3 regions of the Streptomyces sp. IBSNAI002 genome follow, and region 1 is predicted to be linked to each of the others. Evidence: riboswitches for the same ligand, from Rfam matches in the RefSeq annotation. Region 1 holds a riboswitch; each other region holds the start of a gene.
The links. A riboswitch is a leader RNA that binds a small molecule or an ion and turns the genes downstream of it on or off. The one in region 1 is predicted to bind cobalamin.
Positions count from the first base shown of each region.

Region 1 (5,662 bases):
CCCGTCGTGGGCCACGTCCACCGAGAACCCCTCCGACTGGAGTCCCCGTTGCAGGGCCACGGCCAGCCGGCGTTCGTCCTCCACCACCAGTACGCGCATACCGACCAGGGTCTCAGGCCGGGCCCGCGACAGGCTGAAGAGGTCTTCAGCTGACTTCAGGTGGGCTTCAGCATCCGCTCAGCATGCTCTGCAACGAGCCGGGCGCCGTGCCTGGTTGTGCCTGAGGAGTCCTGGTATGTCTGAATCCCTCCCTCCGTCCGAGCAGTCCGAGCAGCCCGCGAACGCCCCGCAATCCGGCGTGCGCAAGCGCGTGGACCTGGGGCGCCTGGTGCCCCGGCGCAAGGGCGCCCGGTGGGCGGCGCTGGGCGCGGCCGTGGTGATCGTCGGCGGTGCGGCGGTGGCGGTGGCGGTGGACGAGCACCACGACGAGCGGATGGCCGGGCCCCGCTTCGGCTGGGCCGAGGCGGACCACGAGGGCGGGAAGCGGCGCGGTCCCGGAGCCGGCGGCGAACACGGCGACCGGGTGTTCGGCGACGCCGAGAACCGCAAGCACCCCAAGGACCTCAAGGTGTTCAAGGAGCTGCGGGAAGCGGGCCCGAACCCGCGCGCCGCCGAAGGGGGTCCCGGGGGCTCCACGAAGACCGCGCCCGCGCCCCTTCCCTCGCTGGCCGTCGGACAGGCGGCCGACAAGGCGGCGGGCGCGGTGGACGGCGGCAAGGTGGAGAGCATCCGCGTGGTCGCCCAGGAGGGCGGCGGCAGCGCCTGGCTGGCCGTCGTCCTGGGACCGGACGGCGTCCGGCACGCGGTCACGGTCTCCGGCACGGACGGCTCCGTCACCAGCAACGTCCCCGTCACCCGGCCGTAGCGGGGCCGGGCTTCGGACGGGCGGACGGGCGGACGGGCGGGGGCCATCGGGCTGCGCGGCTCAGCCGCGTCCGGCCGCGACCGGGTACGGCACGAAGCTGCTGCTGTTCTCGTCGACGGCGAGGGCCCGGCCGAGGGGCGGTACGGCCCGCTGCGGGCAGTCGAGGCGTTCGCAGAGGCGGCAGCCCATGCCGATCGGGGTGTCGGCGGAGGTCTTGCCGAGGTCGAGTCCGTCGGAGTAGACGAGGCGGGAGGCGTGCCGGATCTCGCAGCCGAGGCCGATCGCGAAGGTCTTGCCGGGTTCCCCCCAGCTGCCGCGGTGGCGGGTGACGGCGCGGGCGGTCCACAGATGGCGCTGTCCGTCGGGCATGGCGGCGACCTGGACGTGGATGCGGCCGGGCGCGGCGAAGGCCTCGTACACGTTCCACAGCGGGCAGGTGCCGCCGGCGCGGGAGAAGTGGAATCCGGTCGCGGACTGCCGCTTGGACATGTTGCCCGCCCGGTCGACCCGTACGAAGGAGAAGGGCACCCCGCGCAGCCGGGGGCGCTGCAGGGTGCTCAGCCGGTGGCAGACGGTCTCGTAGCCGAGGCCGAAGCGGTCGGTGAGCCGCTCGATGTCGTAGCGGAACTCCTCGGCGGCCGTGTGGAAGGCGCCGTACGGAAGGATCAGCGCGGCGGCGAAGTAGTTGGCGATGCCGATCCGGGCCAGGGCGTGGGCGGGGGAGTCCGCCGGGAAGTCCTCCGCCGCCAGCCGGCCGAGCTCCTGCCCGTACTCCAGCAGCGCCAGCTGGGTGGCCATCCGGAAGGCCTGCTGGCCCGGCCGCAGCCGGCTCGACACGTGCAGGACCCCGCTCGCCGCGTCGTAGCGGTGCAGCCGGTCCGAATCGGCCGCGAGGCGCACCCCGTGCCGGTCCAGGAGCCGCGCCGACAGGGCGCGTACGACGTCCCCGGGGCGGATCCCGATCTCGCGGGCCAGCGACTCGGCGGCGAGATCGGTGTCGTGCAGGTAGTTCTGCCGCCGGTAGAAGAACTCGCGGATCTCCTCGTGCGGGGAGCGCGGACCCTCCGTCGTGCCGTCCCGGCCGTCCGCGTCCCCGGCGAGCCGCTCGGCGAGCAGCTGGGAACGCCGGCCGAGGTCCAGCAGCACCCCGGCGACGGCGGGCATCCGGGTGGCCAGCTCCGCCAGGTCCGACGGGGACACCCGGGACTCCGCGACCTCGGTGGCGAGCGCCTCGCGCAGGTCGGCCAGCAGCCGGCTGGTGTCCCGCTCCGAGAAGAAGCCGGGATCGACGCCGAAGGCCTCGGTCAGCCGCAGCAGCACGGGCACCGTGAGCGGCCGCGAGTCGTGTTCCATCTGGTTCAGGTAGCTCGGCGAGATGGCGAGGACGCGTGCCAGCTCCGCCTGGCTCATCCGGCGCTCCTCGCGCAGCCGCCGCAGCCTGGCCCCCGCGTACGTCTTGCCCACCGCGCTCCCCCTCCGTATGACCGGGACGCCGCAACCCTATGCGGGATCCGGGCGCCGCCGGCCTTCGCAATCGTGGCAAAAAAGCCCCCGAGGATTCGCGGAACTTGGCATCCCCCGCCCGTCATCGGCCTGCGCACGGCGATTCGCGCGGACGGTGACGGTCTTGGCACCGCGGCGCCGTGTCACATGTCGCCGTCCGGCATGTGAGCCGCTGTACTCGTCCTCCAGCACCTGCGCATACGCTGATCGACAGCAGCTGGTTCGCCCCGTCCGCCAGACGGGATGCGTCGTAAGAGGGAACCCGGTGGGAATCCGGGACTGCCCCGCAGCGGTGAGCGGGAACGACCGCCGTCATACGCACTGGACCCGGACGGGTCTGGGAAGCGACGGCCAGTAGGTGTCTGCCGAACGGCAGACGTGCCCGCAAGTCCGAAGACCTGCCCGTTGCCCGCGCACGCACAGCCGTGCGCGGACATCCCGGTGACCTCGTGGGCGGGTCGGCGAACAGATCTCGGACGGTCGCAGTGGCGCTTCGCGCCCCGGCGGGCCCGTCCGGTCCGTGACCCCTTCGCGCCCCACGTCCCGCCACCGGGACTCATGGAGACAAGCTCGCGAAGGAGAGTTCCGTGACAACCGAGTCCGCGACCGCGCCCGTAGAGGCCACCGTGTACGGCTACCCCCGCCAGGGGCAGAACCGTGAACTGAAGAAGGCCATCGAGGGCTACTGGAAGGGCCGCGTCAGCGCCGAAGCCCTCCACGAGACCGCCGCGCTCCTGCGCCGGACGAACTGGCGCCGGCTGGCCGACGCCGGCATCACCGAGGTCCCCACCGGCGACTTCTCGTACTACGACCACGTCCTCGACACCAGCGTCATGGTCGGCGCCGTACCCGCCCGCCACCGCACCGCCGTCGGCGCCGACGCCCTCGGCGGCTACTTCGCCATGGCCCGCGGCACCCAGGACGTGGCGCCGCTGGAGATGACCAAGTGGTTCGACACCAACTACCACTACCTGGTGCCGGAACTCGGGCCCGACACCCGCTTCACCGCCGACTCCACCCGGCAGGTCGCCGAACTGAAGGAAGCCCTGGCCCTCGGCCTGAAGGCCCGCCCGGTGCTCGTCGGACCGGTCACCTACCTCCTGCTCGCCAAGCCCGCCCCCGGGGTGGCCGAGGACTTCCAGCCGATCACCCTGCTCGACCGGCTGCTGCCCGTGTACGCCCGGGTCCTCGCCGATCTGCGCGCCGCCGGAGCCGAATGGGTCCAGCTGGACGAGCCCGCCCTCGTGGCGGACCGCTCCCCGGCCGAACTGGGCGTCGCCGCCCGGGCCTACCGCGAGCTCGGCGGAATCGGCCGGGCCGAGCGGCCCAGGCTGCTGGTCGCCTCGTACTTCGACCGGCTCGGCGAGGCCCTGCCGGTGCTGGCCAAGGCCCCCGTCGAAGGGCTCGCGCTCGACTTCACCGAGCGGGCGGCCGCCAACCTCGACGACCTCGCGGCGGCGGGCGGACTCCCCGGCAAGCGCCTGGTCGCGGGCGTGGTCAACGGCCGCAACATCTGGATCAACGACTACGAGAAGTCCCTCGCCACCCTCGGCACCCTGCTCGGCCTCGCCGACCGCGTCGACGTCGCCGCGTCCTGCTCCCTCCTCCACGTACCGCTGGACGCGGGCGCCGAACGGGACATCGACCCGCAGATCCGCCGCTGGCTGGCCTTCGCCCGCCAGAAGACCGCCGAGATCACCACCCTCGCCCGCGGCCTCGCCCGGGGCACCGGCGCCATCGCGGCCGAACTCGCCGCCAACCGAGCCGACCTGGCCTCCCGCGCGAACTCCGCGATCACCCGTGACCCGGCCGTACGGGCCCGCACCGCGGCCGTCACCGCCGCCGACGGCCGCCGCTCCCAGCCGTACGAGCAGCGCGCGGCGGCCCAGCGGACACACCTGGGGCTGCCGCTGCTGCCCACGACGACCATCGGCTCCTTCCCGCAGACCGCCGAACTGCGCACCGCCCGCGCCGACCTGCGCGCCGGGCGGCTCGACGCGGACGGCTACGAGCGCCGCATCGAGGCCGAGATCCGCGAGGTGCTCTCCTTCCAGGAGAAGACCGGCGTCGACGTCCTCGTGCACGGCGAGCCCGAACGCAACGACATGGTCCAGTACTTCGCGGAGCAGCTCACCGGATACCTGGCCACCCAGCACGGCTGGGTCCAGTCCTACGGCACCCGCTACGTGCGGCCGCCGGTCCTGGCCGGGGACATCTCCCGTCCGGAGCCGATGACCGTGCGCTGGACGACGTACGCGCAGTCGCAGACGGCCAAGCCGGTCAAGGGCATGCTGACCGGCCCGGTCACCATGCTCGCCTGGTCCTTCGTACGCGACGACCAGCCGCTCGGCGACACCGCCCGGCAGGTCGCGCTCGCCCTGCGCGACGAGGTGAACGACCTGGAGGCGGCCGGTACTTCGGTGATCCAGGTCGACGAGCCCGCCCTGCGCGAGACACTGCCCCTGCGGGCTGCCGACCACGCCGCGTACCTGGCCTGGGCGACGGAGTCCTTCCGTCTCAGCACCAGCGGCGTCCGGCCGGACACCCAGATCCACACCCACATGTGCTACGCGGAGTTCGGCGACATCGTCGAGGCCATCGAGGCCCTCGACGCTGATGTCATCAGCCTGGAGGCCGCCCGCTCGCACATGCAGGTGGCCGACGAGCTGGCGGGCGCCGGATACCCGCGCGAGGTCGGCCCGGGCGTCTGGGACATCCACTCCCCGCGCATCCCCTCCGCCGAGGAGGCGGCTGCCCTGCTGCGCAAGGGACTTGAGGCCATCCCGGCCGGGCGGCTGTGGGTCAACCCGGACTGCGGGCTGAAGACCCGCGGCTGGCCCGAGACGAAGGCCTCGCTGGAGCACCTCGTCGAGGCCGCGCGGCAGGTCCGTACGGAGATCGAAGCGAACTGAGGCCGACCGGGGCCCGGGGGTCCGTCGCCCCGGGCCCCGGGCCCCGGGCTCCCGGGCCTCCGGGCCGTGCGGTTCACCGCCCGCGCTAGTGTGCGCGGGTGAACTCTCAAGTCGTCCATGTCGTCGCAGGGTTTGGACCCGCGGGCGCCGCCACCGCGCGGCTGCTGGCCCGGCAGGGCCATGCGGTCCGGGTCGTCACCCGGTCCGGCCGGAGCCCGGAGCCCGGGATCGAGCACATCGCGCTGGACGCGAAGGACCCCGGACGGCTGACCGAGGCCGTGAAGGGCGCGGTCGCGCTCTACGGCTGCGCCGCGCCGCCCTACCACCGCTGGGCGAGCGAGTGGCCGCCGCTGGCCGCCTCGCTCTGCGCCGCGGCCGAGGC
Region 1 is NZ_JBQPXG010000002.1:7,135,472-7,141,133, forward strand. It holds gene ACTVZO_RS33445 (response regulator transcription factor) at 1-99, opposite strand, end outside; gene ACTVZO_RS33450 (hypothetical protein) at 236-865, shown strand; gene ACTVZO_RS33455 (short-chain fatty acyl-CoA regulator family protein) at 926-2,329, opposite strand; cobalamin riboswitch at 2,570-2,788, shown strand; gene metE (5-methyltetrahydropteroyltriglutamate--homocysteine S-methyltransferase) at 2,956-5,280, shown strand; gene ACTVZO_RS33465 (NAD-dependent epimerase/dehydratase family protein) at 5,379-5,662, shown strand, end outside.

Region 2 (5,662 bases), 140 kb from region 1:
GGCCCTGGCCGCCTGCCGCGAGTACGGAGTGCGGACGCTCGTCGTCGTGGGCGGGGTCGCCGCCAACTCCCGGGTGCGGGCGCTGGCGGAGGAGCGGTGCGCCGCCGCCGGTGTCGAACTGCGCGTGCCTCCGCTGACGTTGTGCACCGACAACGGGGCGATGATCGCCGCGGTCGGCGACCTGCTGGTGCGCGCGGGAGCGGATCCCGCCGGGCTCGAGGTGTCCATCGACCCTTCGGCGCCGCTGGAGTACGCCGCCCTGCGCCCGGTCGCCCGCCCCGCCGTCGGAGTCGCGTGAGCCGGTTCAGCCGCGTGAGCCGCGAACGGCCGGTCCGCCCCCTCCCTCCAGCACCCCGGCGCCGGACGGCCGTTCGCGCCCGGGCAGGACGCTGACGAAGGGGACCCCTGTGCGGGGATGCCCGATGACCTCCGCCTCGACCTCGTACACCTCGGACAGGAGCGCGGTCGTCAGGACCTCCTCGGGCCTTCCGGTGGCGACGACGCGGCCGCCGGCCATGACGCAGATCCGGTCGCAGAAGGCCGCGGCGAGGTTCAGGTCGTGCAGCGCGACGACGGCGGTGACGCCCAGCCCCCGCACCAGCCGCAGCGCGTCGAGCTGATGGCGCAGGTCCAGGTGGTTGGTCGGCTCGTCCAGGACCATGGTCCCCGTGCGCTGCGCGAGGGCCCGGGCGATCAGCACCCGCTGCTTCTCCCCGCCCGACAGGCGGTCGAACGGCGCGTGGGCGAGGGCGTCGACGTGGAGCTCCGCCAGCGACCGCGTGATGATGTCCCGGTCGTCGGCGTCGTCACCGGCGAAGGCCCGCTTGTGCGGGGTGCGGCCCATGGCGACCACGTCGTACACGGTCAGTTCGAAGTCCCCGGAGGTCTCCTGCAGTACCGCCGCGAGCCGCCCGGCGAGCCGCTTTCCGGGCATGCGCCAGACGTCCTCGCCGTCCAGCAGCACCCGGCCGGACGTGGGCCGCAGCGCCCGGTAGAAGGTGCGCAGCAGGGTGGACTTGCCGGCGCCGTTGGGGCCGACCAGGCCCATCACCTCGCCGGGCGCCACCTGCAACGAGGCCTCGTGGACGAGGGCCTTGCCGTTCACGACGACGCTGACGCCCTCCGCCGCGAGGGTCGCGGGCCCGTCGGCCGGCCGGTTCTTCGTCTTCGTCACCGGGCGGCCTTCCGTCGCATCAGCCAGAGGAAGAAGGGTCCGCCGACCAGGGCGGTGAGGATGCCCACGGGAATCTCCTCCGGGCTCATGAGCGTGCGCGCGGCCAGGTCCGCGGTGATCAGGAAGGCCGCTCCCAGGAGGGCCGCGGCGGGCAGCGCGCGGCGGTGGTCGGCGCCCACGAGCAGCCGCACCACGTGCGGCATGATCAGCCCGACGAACCCGATCTGCCCGCTGACCGCGACGATCGTGCCGATCATCAGGGCCACCAGCGTGAACAGGGCGCCGCGGAAGCGGTGGACGTCGAGACCGAGGGCCGCGGCGGCCTCCTCGCCGGCCAGCAGGAGGTTGAGCGGACGGCTGACGCCCAGCAGGACGGCCGTACCGGCCAGGACCGCGCCGACCGGGATCCACACCGTGGTCCAGGTGGTGCCGGCCAGTCCGCCCAGCATCCAGCGCAGCGCGGACTGCGTCTTGTGGGGATCGTTGGAGGTGACGACCAGGAAGCTGGCCACCGCCGACAGCACCTCGGCCGTGGCCACGCCCGCCAGCACCAGCCGGACCGTCGTCATCCGCCCGCCGGAGCGGGCCAGGAAGTAGACGGCGACCAGGGCGGCGAGGGCGCCGCAGAAGGCCGCGACGGGGAGCGTGAACAGACCGAACACGGTCAGGTTCAGGACCAGGACCAGCACCGCGCCGACCGACGCGCCCGAGGACACGCCCAGCAGCATCGGGTCGGCCAGCGGATTGCGGACCAGCGCCTGGAGTGCCATCCCGGCCACCGACAGACCGGCTCCGACCACGCCGGCCAGCAGCACCCGCGGCAGCCGGACGTCGACGACGATCGTCTCGCGCACCGGGGTCCACGTCGGCTCGGCGAGGGCCGGGTGCACGCGGTGCAGCAGGATGCTCCACACCTGGTCGGCCGGGACGCTGATCGAGCCCACCGCGATCGCGGCCGTCGCGGCCCCGGCCACGAGGACTCCGAGGAAGGCCAGCACCAGGCCGTACGGGATCCCGGGGCGGCGCGCGGAGACCGGCGGCCGGCCCTCCCCCTGAGGGCCGGCCGCCTCACGAGGGCCCGCCTCCTCGGCCGCCGGGGCTTTCGCCCCGGTCACCGGACGCGGCCGGGGTGGAGCTGCTGCGCGAGCGACTCGACGGCCGCGGGCATCCGTACGCCGAGCACCGTGGAGGACAGGGGCAGTACCGCGAACCGCTGGTTCTTGATCGCGGGCACGTCCTTCAGCGCCGGGTGGGCGAGCAGGAACTTCTTCTTGTCCTCGACGGACTGGTCGCCGTAGTCGTAGATGACGATGGCCTCGGGGGCGCGCTGGGCGACCTGCTCGAAGGAGACGTCACCGAAGGCCTTGTCCAGGTCGGCGAAGAGGTTCTCGCCGCCGGCCCGCCGGATCATGTCGTTGCCGATGCCCTTGCCGCCCGCGGTGAAGGCCGTCTTGTCGCCGCTGTCGTACACGAAGAGCTTGACCGGGGTGACGCCGGCCAGCTGCGTCTCGACCTTGTCGAGGGTGGCGTGCAGGGCCGCCAGCCGCTCCTCGGCCCGCTCGGGCACGGCGAAGATCTTGCCGAGGGTGCGGATCTCCTCGTCCATGGAGGCCGCGTTCACCGGGCCGGTGGGGCATTCCTCGGTGTTGAGGTGGGTGTTGATCCCGGCCTTGGTGAAGGCGGCCCGGCTGCGCCCCTCCTTCTCGTCGAAGGTGGACTTCCAGCCGCCGTAGACGAAGTCGGGCTCGGCCTCCAGGAGCGCCTCGAAGGAGGGGTACTCCTTGGAGAGGACCTTCACGCTGTCGTAGGCGCCCTGGTACTCGGGGAGGATCTTGTCGTCGAGGTAGCCCGTGCCCACCATCGACTTCTCCAGGCCGAGCGCCAGCATGACCTCGGTCGCGTGCTGGTTCAGCGAGACCGCACGCTGCGGCGGGCGCTGATAGGTGGTGCTCACGCCGCAGTTGTCGACCGTGAGCGGAAAGCCCTTGGCGGCCGCGTCCGCCTGCGGGGCGGCGGAGGGCGTCGCGGCGCCCCCGCAGCCGGATATCAACAGGGCTGTGGCGAGGGCGGACAGCAGGGATTTCGAGGGAATGCGGGGCATGGGTGGTGGTCCTCTCACCGCGGGTGGGTCGGATGCGCCGGCCGGCTCGGGAAGGAGCGTGCGGCCGGGCAGTGGGGAACTGCGGGGAACCGAGGGGAAGTCGGTGTGGGGTGGGGAGGGCTCGCGGGGGCGCACGGGGGGCGCGTACGGCGGCTCGTGCCACTCGGTCCCGGGGCGACGGGGCACGTCGGTCCCCGGCCCCCGGCCCGTCGGCGGGCCGGTGGTGTCACGCGTCGCCGGGCTCGCGGCCCCCGGCCTACGGGGCGAGCGCCCCGGGGGTGTCGAGGGCCGGTACCGGACGCGGCTCGCCCTCGGCGTTTATCGCGACGAAGGTCAGTCGTGCGGTGGCCACTTCCGTGGTGGGGCCCGAGGCGTTCCAGCGCTCGGCCCGGACGCGTACGCCGACCGTCATCGACGTCCGGCCGGCGCGTTCCAACTCGGCGTCGACGCTGAGCAGGTCGCCGGCGCGCACCGGTGCCAGGAACGCCATCCGGTCCACGGCCACGGTGACGGCGGGGCCGTCGGCGTGGCGTCCGGCCGCGGCAGCGGCGGCGTCGTCGATGAGCTTCATCACCACACCGCCGTGGATGGTGCCGTAGAGGTTGGTGTCGTGCTCGCTCATGATGTGGGCGAGGGTCACCCGGGAGTCGCCCGGATTCTTGGGAACGCACTCCACGGTGGCAGCGGTCGGGTCGGCCACGTCAACTCTCCTTCGCGAGTCGCGGCAGAAAGGCCCCGCAGAGTGTTCTTCGGGACCCCGCATGACGTACCGGCATGCGGGCAGTGGCAGGTCTTCGGACTCGCGGACACGCCTGCCGGTCTCCCGGCGGGCACCTAGTGGCCGTCGCTTCCCGGAACCGGTTCCGGTTCCAGTGCGTATGACGGCGGTCGTTCCCGCTCACCGCTGCGGGGCAGTCCCGGATTCCCACCGGGTTCCCTCTTACGACGCATCCCGCCTGGCGGACGGGGCGAACCAGCTGCGCTCACAGCCTACCCGGGCGCATGAGGGCTCTGACCAGCCCCGGGTCCGGGTGGTGCGCGCACGGACCGGTCCGTGCGCTCCCGGCGGGCGGATCCCCGGCGGGACGGCCGTCCACCGGGGCGGGGCACGGGCGCAGGGGCGTACTCCGGTGCGCCCCGTGCGCTCCTTCGACGGCCCCGCGTACGGTTCCGGGCCATGAGCGGATACGCGAGGAACCGGCCGCGTCCAGGGAAATCGGTACCGAGGCACTGCCTCCGCACGACCAGTGGTCCACCGCGCCTGTGGTGGCGGCGCCGGTCTGCCGTTTCGAGAACTTCCTCGGCGCGGAACGCGCCGGCACCCTGCTGGAGTACGCGATTTCCCGGCAGGCCGACTTCAACGCGGGAACGGTCCTGGACCCGCTCTCGGGCCAGGTCTCCCACAAGGGCCGCAGCTCGCTGGTGCTCCCCGTGACCAGTGCCGTGTTCAGCGCGCACCTGGCGGACTGCCTGCCGCTCGTGCAGGAGGTCCTCGGACACCGGGCCGCGCTCACGCACACCCGGACGGTCCTGACGGCGCACGGTGAAGGGGGCCACTACGGCATGCACACCGACGCCTCACGGGTGCGCGACGTCAGCACGGCCGTGTCCGCCGTGTACTACCTGCACCGCCGGCCGCGCGGCTTCGACGGCGGCCGGCTGAGGCTGTACGACACCCTGCTCCACGAGGGCGGGGCCCGGCCGGCGGAGTCGTACCGCACGATCGAGCCCGAGCACGACACCATCGTGTTCTTCCCGGCCAGCGCCTTTCACGAGGTCGTCGCGTCCACGTGCCCCAGCGGGCTGTTCGCCGATAGCCGGTTCACCCTGACGACGTGGATCAGCGGTACCGGGTCCGCGCCGGAGCCGCCCGCCGCGCCGTTCGGGATCTGGCCGTGGATGGCCCGCGCCGCCGAACGCACCCGCCCGCTCGCGGACGCCGAGCGCGATCACGACGGGGCCCGCCCGATCGCCCTGCCGCTCGCCGACCCCGCGACCAGGCTCACCCTGCCCGAACCCCGCACGACACCGTGACGGCGTGACCGCCGCGTGCGCGCGGGGCGCTCGGCCGGGGAACCGGCAGGCGGTCAGGGGCGCTGGGTCAGGTATCCGCCCATGGAGGTGAAGTACTCGGCCGCGGGCAGCTCCCGGCCTTCCTCGGTCCGCACCCGGGTGATGGCCAGCCCGTGGTTGCGGCCGGTGCGGGCGTCGGCGCCCGCGACGATCACCACTCCGTCGCCCTCGCGGTAGAAGATGCGGCCCGGAGTGCCGCCGTAGCGGCCCTCGGACACCACCGCGGCCAGTACTTCGAGCCGCTTGCCCTTGTGGAAGGTGTAGGCGCTCGGGTACGGCTCGGACTGGGCGCGGACCAGGCGGTCCAGGTCGGC
Region 2 is NZ_JBQPXG010000002.1:7,276,302-7,281,963, reverse strand. It holds gene tsaD (tRNA (adenosine(37)-N6)-threonylcarbamoyltransferase complex transferase subunit TsaD) at 1-298, shown strand, start outside; gene ACTVZO_RS34005 (ABC transporter ATP-binding protein) at 305-1,174, opposite strand; gene ACTVZO_RS34000 (FecCD family ABC transporter permease) at 1,171-2,289, opposite strand; gene ACTVZO_RS33995 (ABC transporter substrate-binding protein) at 2,286-3,275, opposite strand; gene ACTVZO_RS33990 (acyl-CoA thioesterase) at 3,532-3,975, opposite strand; cobalamin riboswitch at 4,044-4,269, opposite strand; gene ACTVZO_RS33985 (2OG-Fe(II) oxygenase) at 4,542-5,309, shown strand; gene ACTVZO_RS33980 (methionyl-tRNA formyltransferase) at 5,363-5,662, opposite strand, start outside.
Region 2: it holds a riboswitch for cobalamin, as region 1 does, so the genes downstream of both, ACTVZO_RS33990 (acyl-CoA thioesterase) here and metE (5-methyltetrahydropteroyltriglutamate--homocysteine S-methyltransferase) in region 1, are expected to answer to the same signal.

Region 3 (5,662 bases), 740 kb from region 1:
CCACCCGGGACGCACTGCGGTCGGGGTTCGCCCGCTGACCTCACACGGCGCGCGCCTCCTGCCGTACGTGGTCACGGAGGCCGCGCCCAGCCAGCCACGACTCCAGGTCGGCGACGTCGCCGTCGTCGAGCAGCTCCGGGTCGACCGTCGTGCGCAGCTGGTGCGGGACCCCGGCGTCGAGGAGGAGCCGGAGGCTGCGCAGGGCCGGTCCCGCGCTGCCCCGCACACCCGTGACCCGGGCGTAGGCGTCCGGGGCGGCCTTGACGTCGAAGCCGACCCAGTCCACCAGGCCTTCGCCCAGCACCTGCGCGAAACGGCGCGGGTAGCCGCCGCCGGTGTGCAGGCCCACGGCGTAGCCCAGGGCCCGCACCGCGCGCATCGCCTCGGCGAGGTTGGGCTGGAGCAGCGGTTCGCCGCCGGAGAAGACGACTCCGTCGAGCAGGCCCTGACGGCGTGCGAGGTGGGCCGTGACCGTCTCCCACCGCACCTCGGTCCGCGCGCGCGGGTCGAGCAGCTCCGGGTTGTGGCAGTAGCCGCATCTCCAGGGGCAGCCCTGGCAGAAAACGGTGGTGACGAGCTTGCCGGGCCAGTCGCAGGCGGAGAGCCGGGACCAGCCGCCGATCCGGATCACGCCGGGGCCGACGCCTTCTCCTGGAAGGGGGTGCGCTCGGCGTGCTCGCCCTTCTTGCCGATGTTGAACGAGGCGACCGGACGGTGGTAGCCCATGACGCGGGTCCACACCTCGCAGTCCCCGTCGCAGGCCGGGCAGGTGGCGTGCTCGCCGGCCAGGTAGCCGTGCTCGGGGCAGATGGAGAAGGTGGGCGTCACGGTGAGGTAGGGCAGCGAGAACCTCTCCAGGGAGCGGCGCACCAGGCTGCGGCAGACGTCGGCGGTCGAGACGCGTTCCGACATGTAGAGGTGGAGCACGGTGCCGCCGGTGTACCTCGTCTGCAGTTCGTCCTGTCGCTCCAGTGCCTCGAAGGGGTCGTCGGTGAAGCCGACGGGGAGCTGGGAGGAGTTGGTGTAGTACGGGTTGTCGGGGGTGCCGGCCTGCAGGATGCCGGGGAAGCGGCGGCGGTCCTCCTTGGCGAAGCGGTAGGTGGTGCCCTCGGCGGGGGTGGCCTCCAGGTTGTAGAGATGGCCGGTCCGCTCCTGGAACTCGACCATGCGGGCCCGGACGTGGTCCAGCATGCGGAGGGCGAGCGCGTGCCCTTCGGGTGCGGTGATGTCGTGGGCGTCGTGCGTGAAGTTGCGGACCATCTCGTTGACGCCGTTCACGCCGATGGTGGAGAAGTGGTTGCGCAGGGTGCCGAGGTAGCGCTTGGTGTACGGGAACAGGCCGCCGTCGATCAGGTCCTGCACGGTGACGCGCTTGGTCTCCAGGCTGTCCCGGGCGAGCTCCAGCAGCCGGTCCAGGGCGTCGAGCAGGCCCTGTTCGTCGCCCGCGTGCAGGTGGCCGAGGCGGGCGCAGTTGACGGTGACGACACCGAGGGAGCCGGTCTGCTCCGCGCTGCCGAACAGGCCGTTGCCGCGCTTGAGCAGCTGGGTGAGGTCGAGTTGGAGGCGGCAGCACATCGAGCGGATCTGGCCGGGTTCGAGGTCGGAGTTGAGGAAGTTCTGGAAGTACGGCAGCCCGTACTTCGCGGTCATCGCGAACAGCCGTCCGGCGTTCTCGCTCTCCCAGGGGAAGTCCTTGGTGATGTTGTACGTCGGGATGGGAAAGGTGAAGACCCTCCCGGTCGCGTCCCCGGCGGCCATGACCTCGATGTAGGCGCGGTTGATCAGGTCCATCTCGGCCTGCAGCTCGCCGTAGGTGAAGCCCATCTCCTCGCCGCCGACGACCGGTACCTGCTCGCGCAGGTCTGCGGGGCAGGTCCAGTCGAAGGTGAGGTTGGTGAACGGGGTCTGGGTGCCCCAGCGCGAGGGCACGTTGAGGTTGTGCACCATCTCCTGCATGCACTGGTACACCCGCTCGTACGGCATGACGTCCTTGCGCACGAAGGGGGCCATGTAGGTGTCGAAGGAGCTGAACGCCTGGGCTCCGGCCCACTCGTTCTGCAGGGTGCCGAGGAAGTTGACGATCTGCCCGGCGGCCGAGGAGAAGTGCCGGGGCGGGGCCGAATCGATCTGTCCGGGGACGCCGTTGAAGCCCTCGGTGAGCAGGGTGCGCAGGGACCAGCCCGCGCAGTAGCCGGCGAGCATGTCCAGGTCGTGGATGTGGAAGTCGCCGTCGCGGTGGGCGCTCCCGATGGCGGGGGTGTACACCTGGTCGAGCCAGTAGTTGGCGACGACCTTCCCGGCGGTGTTCAGGATGAGCCCGCCCAGCGAGTAGCCCTGGTTCGCGTTGGCGTTGACCCGCCAGTCGCTGCGGTCCAGGTATTCGGTCACCGAGTCCACGGCGTTGATCTGCGTCACGTCAGCCCTCCCACGAGGCGGTGGAGACCTCGCCACGCGGACGTGCGCGCGAGGTGCCGGCAGGTATCGGGCTCCAACCGTCGTGCGGTCGCTCACCGTTGCGGGGCAGCCCCGGATTCGCACCGGGTTCCCTGTTGTCTCGGCGGGCTTCGGGGAACGCCTGCCGAACCGACAGCGGCAACACTACATCTGGGGGTTACGGCGACACGACAGCACAACATATTGGGTGACCTTCGGCTCCGCGGACGGACCGAAGGTCCTGCCGCCCGGACCGACGGACCCGCCCTCTTCCGGCGAGGGGCCGGGGACGGATCTCGAGGCTGGTTGCCATGAGACGGTCAGCCTGCGGCTCGGAGCACTGGCGGCCGTACTGCGCTGAACGGTCCCGGTCCGCAGGCGCCGCCGCCGGACCCCCACCGGCCTTGACACGCCCCCGGGCGCGGGAATCCGCCGGTGCGCGCAGGGCCGCGGCCTAGGGTCGCGGCATGGGTACCGAGCGGTTGGCAGCGGCCGACAGGATCTTCGACCGGCTCGACACGGACGGGGACGGAGTGCTCGCCGCGGACGACTACCGGGCGAGCGCGGACAGGATGCTCCAGTCGTACGGGATGGGGCCGGGCTCGCCTAAGGGGCGCGCGCTGATCGAGGCGAACCAGGCGGTGTGGCAGCGGCAGGCCGAGCTCGTCGACCGTGATCACGACGGGCGGATCACGCGCGAGGAGTACCGCGAGTGGGTCGGCTCCCTGCCGCCTGCCTCGGCTTCCGGCAAACCCTCGGGTTCTCCGGAGGTGATGGCCGCGCTGCACGCGCAGTTCCACGTGGCCGACCGGGACGGGGACGGGCTGATGAACCGCCGCGAGTTCATGGCGTGGCGCGGGTTCAAACTCGTACCGGAGGAGGCGGCGGAGGCCGCGTTCGCACTGGTCGACGCGGACCGTGACGGCGCGATCAGCTGGGACGACTTCAACGGCGCGGAGCACCGGCACGGCCTGGCGGCGCTGCTGTACGGACCGGGCTGGCCTTCCCTCTCGGACCTTCCCGGGTAGTCCCGCGAGAACGGGCGGGCCTTCAGGCCTGGCGGCGGACCATTTCGGCGATCCAGGCGGGTGCGAACGGAGAAGTACAGCCCGGGGACGTCGGATAGTCCTTGAGCACCTCCAGGCGCTCGCCGATCTCCAGGGCGCGGGCGCGGTGCTCCGCGTGCTCGATGCCGATCTGCGCCAGGCAGTGGTTCATCGCCCACTGCAAGCGGTCCGGGGCGTCCTTCATCTGCGCCTCGATGACGTCGAGCAGTCCCACGAGGTCGAGGCCCTCGGGCTTCTTCGCGACGCGTTCGGTGGTCAGCGCCCAGCCGGCGCTCGCGACCACCGGATCCGGATCGGCGAACCAGGCCAGGCGCAGCTCCTCGGAGTGCGGGCTCTTCTTCACCACGTAGTTCACGAGCCAGTCGTGCACCTTGGGCGTGCGCGCCGCGCGCAGCATGGCGTCCAGCTCGTCACGCCCGAACGCCTTCGGGCGGCAGATCAGGAGCGCCACCAGCCTCGCCGCGGTGTCGTCCGTCTCCCAGAGCGCGCACGCGAGTTCCTGCTGCGTCTTGAGCCGCTTCGCGATCGCGCGCAGCTTGCCCAGGTTCACACCGTGATCGTCGCCGTGCTTCTCGTTCACCGCGCGGGCCTTCGGATCCTCGAGTCCGGCCAGCTCGGCCATCACCTCGTCGACCGTCGTCCCGGTCAGCGCAGTCCCGGCCACCTCAGCCACCTCACCCTCCTGTCCGCCACGTGCGGGCTCACCCTACGACGGAAGCCGGCCGGGCGGGGTCATCCGATCGGTTGACCCGGCCGTCAGCCGTCCGCGCGCACCATGCAGCCGGTACGCCGACGGGATGGGACCCTCCACGGGCCCACCATGGGTGTCAGAGCGGGGAAGGCCGGACCGGCCGAACATCAACCGAGCATCCAGATACAGGAGTTGGCCTCAATGAAGCACGTCGAGAAGTTCACCGGGCGTACCCGTGCCCTCACCGGCGGCGCCCTGGTCGCCGCCGTCGCCCTCGGCGGCTTCGGCGCCTTCTCCGCCGCTGCCGCCCCGGCCCCGGCGACCCCGGCAGTCCCGGCAGCCGCATCCGCCGCACAGGCCGATGCCAAGAACCGGAACCTGACCCAGTCGACCCACCTGACCGTCGATGCCGCCACCAGGGCCGCGCAGGCCGCCCTCGACGCCGCCGAGAAGGAGAACCAGCGCGTCTCCGTCGCCGTCGTCGACCGCAACGGCAACACCCTCGTCACCCTGCGTGGCGACGGCGCCGGCCCGCAGTCCTACGAGTCGGCCGAGAAGAAGGCCTACACGGCCGTGTCCTGGAACGCGCCCACCTCCGAGCTGGCCAAGCGCCTGGAGCAGGTACCCAACCTGAAGGACATCCCCGGCACCCTGTTCCTCGGCGGCGGCGCACCGGTCACCGCCAAGGGGGCCCCGGTCGCGGGCATCGGCGTCGCGGGCGCACCCTCGGGCGACCTGGACGAGAAGTTCGCCCGGGCCGGCGCCGCGGCACTGGGCAAGTAGCCCCCGTACCGTGCGCCGCCGGCCGTTCTCCCCCGCCCGGATCCGCGCGAGCGTCCGGGCGGGGATCTCCCTCGCCGTGCGTACGAGGACCAGGACGGCCCTGGCCTCGCTGCGCGGCCCGACCCACCCGAGGAGCACCGCCATGCCCCCTGCCGACCGAGCCCTGCTGGCCGCCGTCTGGGACGACGACGCCGACGCCGTGCGCGCGGCCATCGACGCCGGCGCCGACATCGAGACCCGCGACGAGCACCGCCGCACCCCGCTCCTGATCGCCGCCATCGGCGACCACGTGGCGGCCGCCGGGGCCCTCGTCGCGGCCGGCGCCGACCCCGACGCCCAGGACGACCGCGAGGACAGCCCCTGGCTGGTCACCGGCGTCACCGGCAGCGTCCGCATGATGCGCACCCTGCTCCCGGCCGGACCGGACCTCACGCTGCGCAACCGGTTCGGCGGCATCGCCCTGATCCCCGCCGCCGAACGCGGCCACGTCGCATACGTCCGGGCCCTGCTCCGGGAGACCGACATCGACGTCGACCACGTCAACCGGCTCGGCTGGACCGCGCTGCTCGAAGCGGTGATCCTCGGCGACGGCGGCCGCGCGCACCAGGAGATCGTGGAGCTCCTCGTCACCGGCGGCGCCACACCGCACCTTCCGGACGGCGACGGCGTCACCGCGCTCGAACACGCC
Region 3 is NZ_JBQPXG010000002.1:7,872,762-7,878,423, reverse strand. It holds gene ACTVZO_RS36485 (tetratricopeptide repeat protein) at 1-38, shown strand, start outside; gene ACTVZO_RS36480 (anaerobic ribonucleoside-triphosphate reductase activating protein) at 41-631, opposite strand; gene ACTVZO_RS36475 (ribonucleoside triphosphate reductase) at 628-2,415, opposite strand; cobalamin riboswitch at 2,456-2,603, opposite strand; gene ACTVZO_RS36470 (EF-hand domain-containing protein) at 2,901-3,461, shown strand; gene ACTVZO_RS36465 (DNA alkylation repair protein) at 3,484-4,122, opposite strand; gene ACTVZO_RS36460 (GlcG/HbpS family heme-binding protein) at 4,393-4,974, shown strand; gene ACTVZO_RS36455 (ankyrin repeat domain-containing protein) at 5,117-5,662, shown strand, end outside.
Region 3: it holds a riboswitch for cobalamin, as region 1 does, so the genes downstream of both, ACTVZO_RS36475 (ribonucleoside triphosphate reductase) here and metE (5-methyltetrahydropteroyltriglutamate--homocysteine S-methyltransferase) in region 1, are expected to answer to the same signal.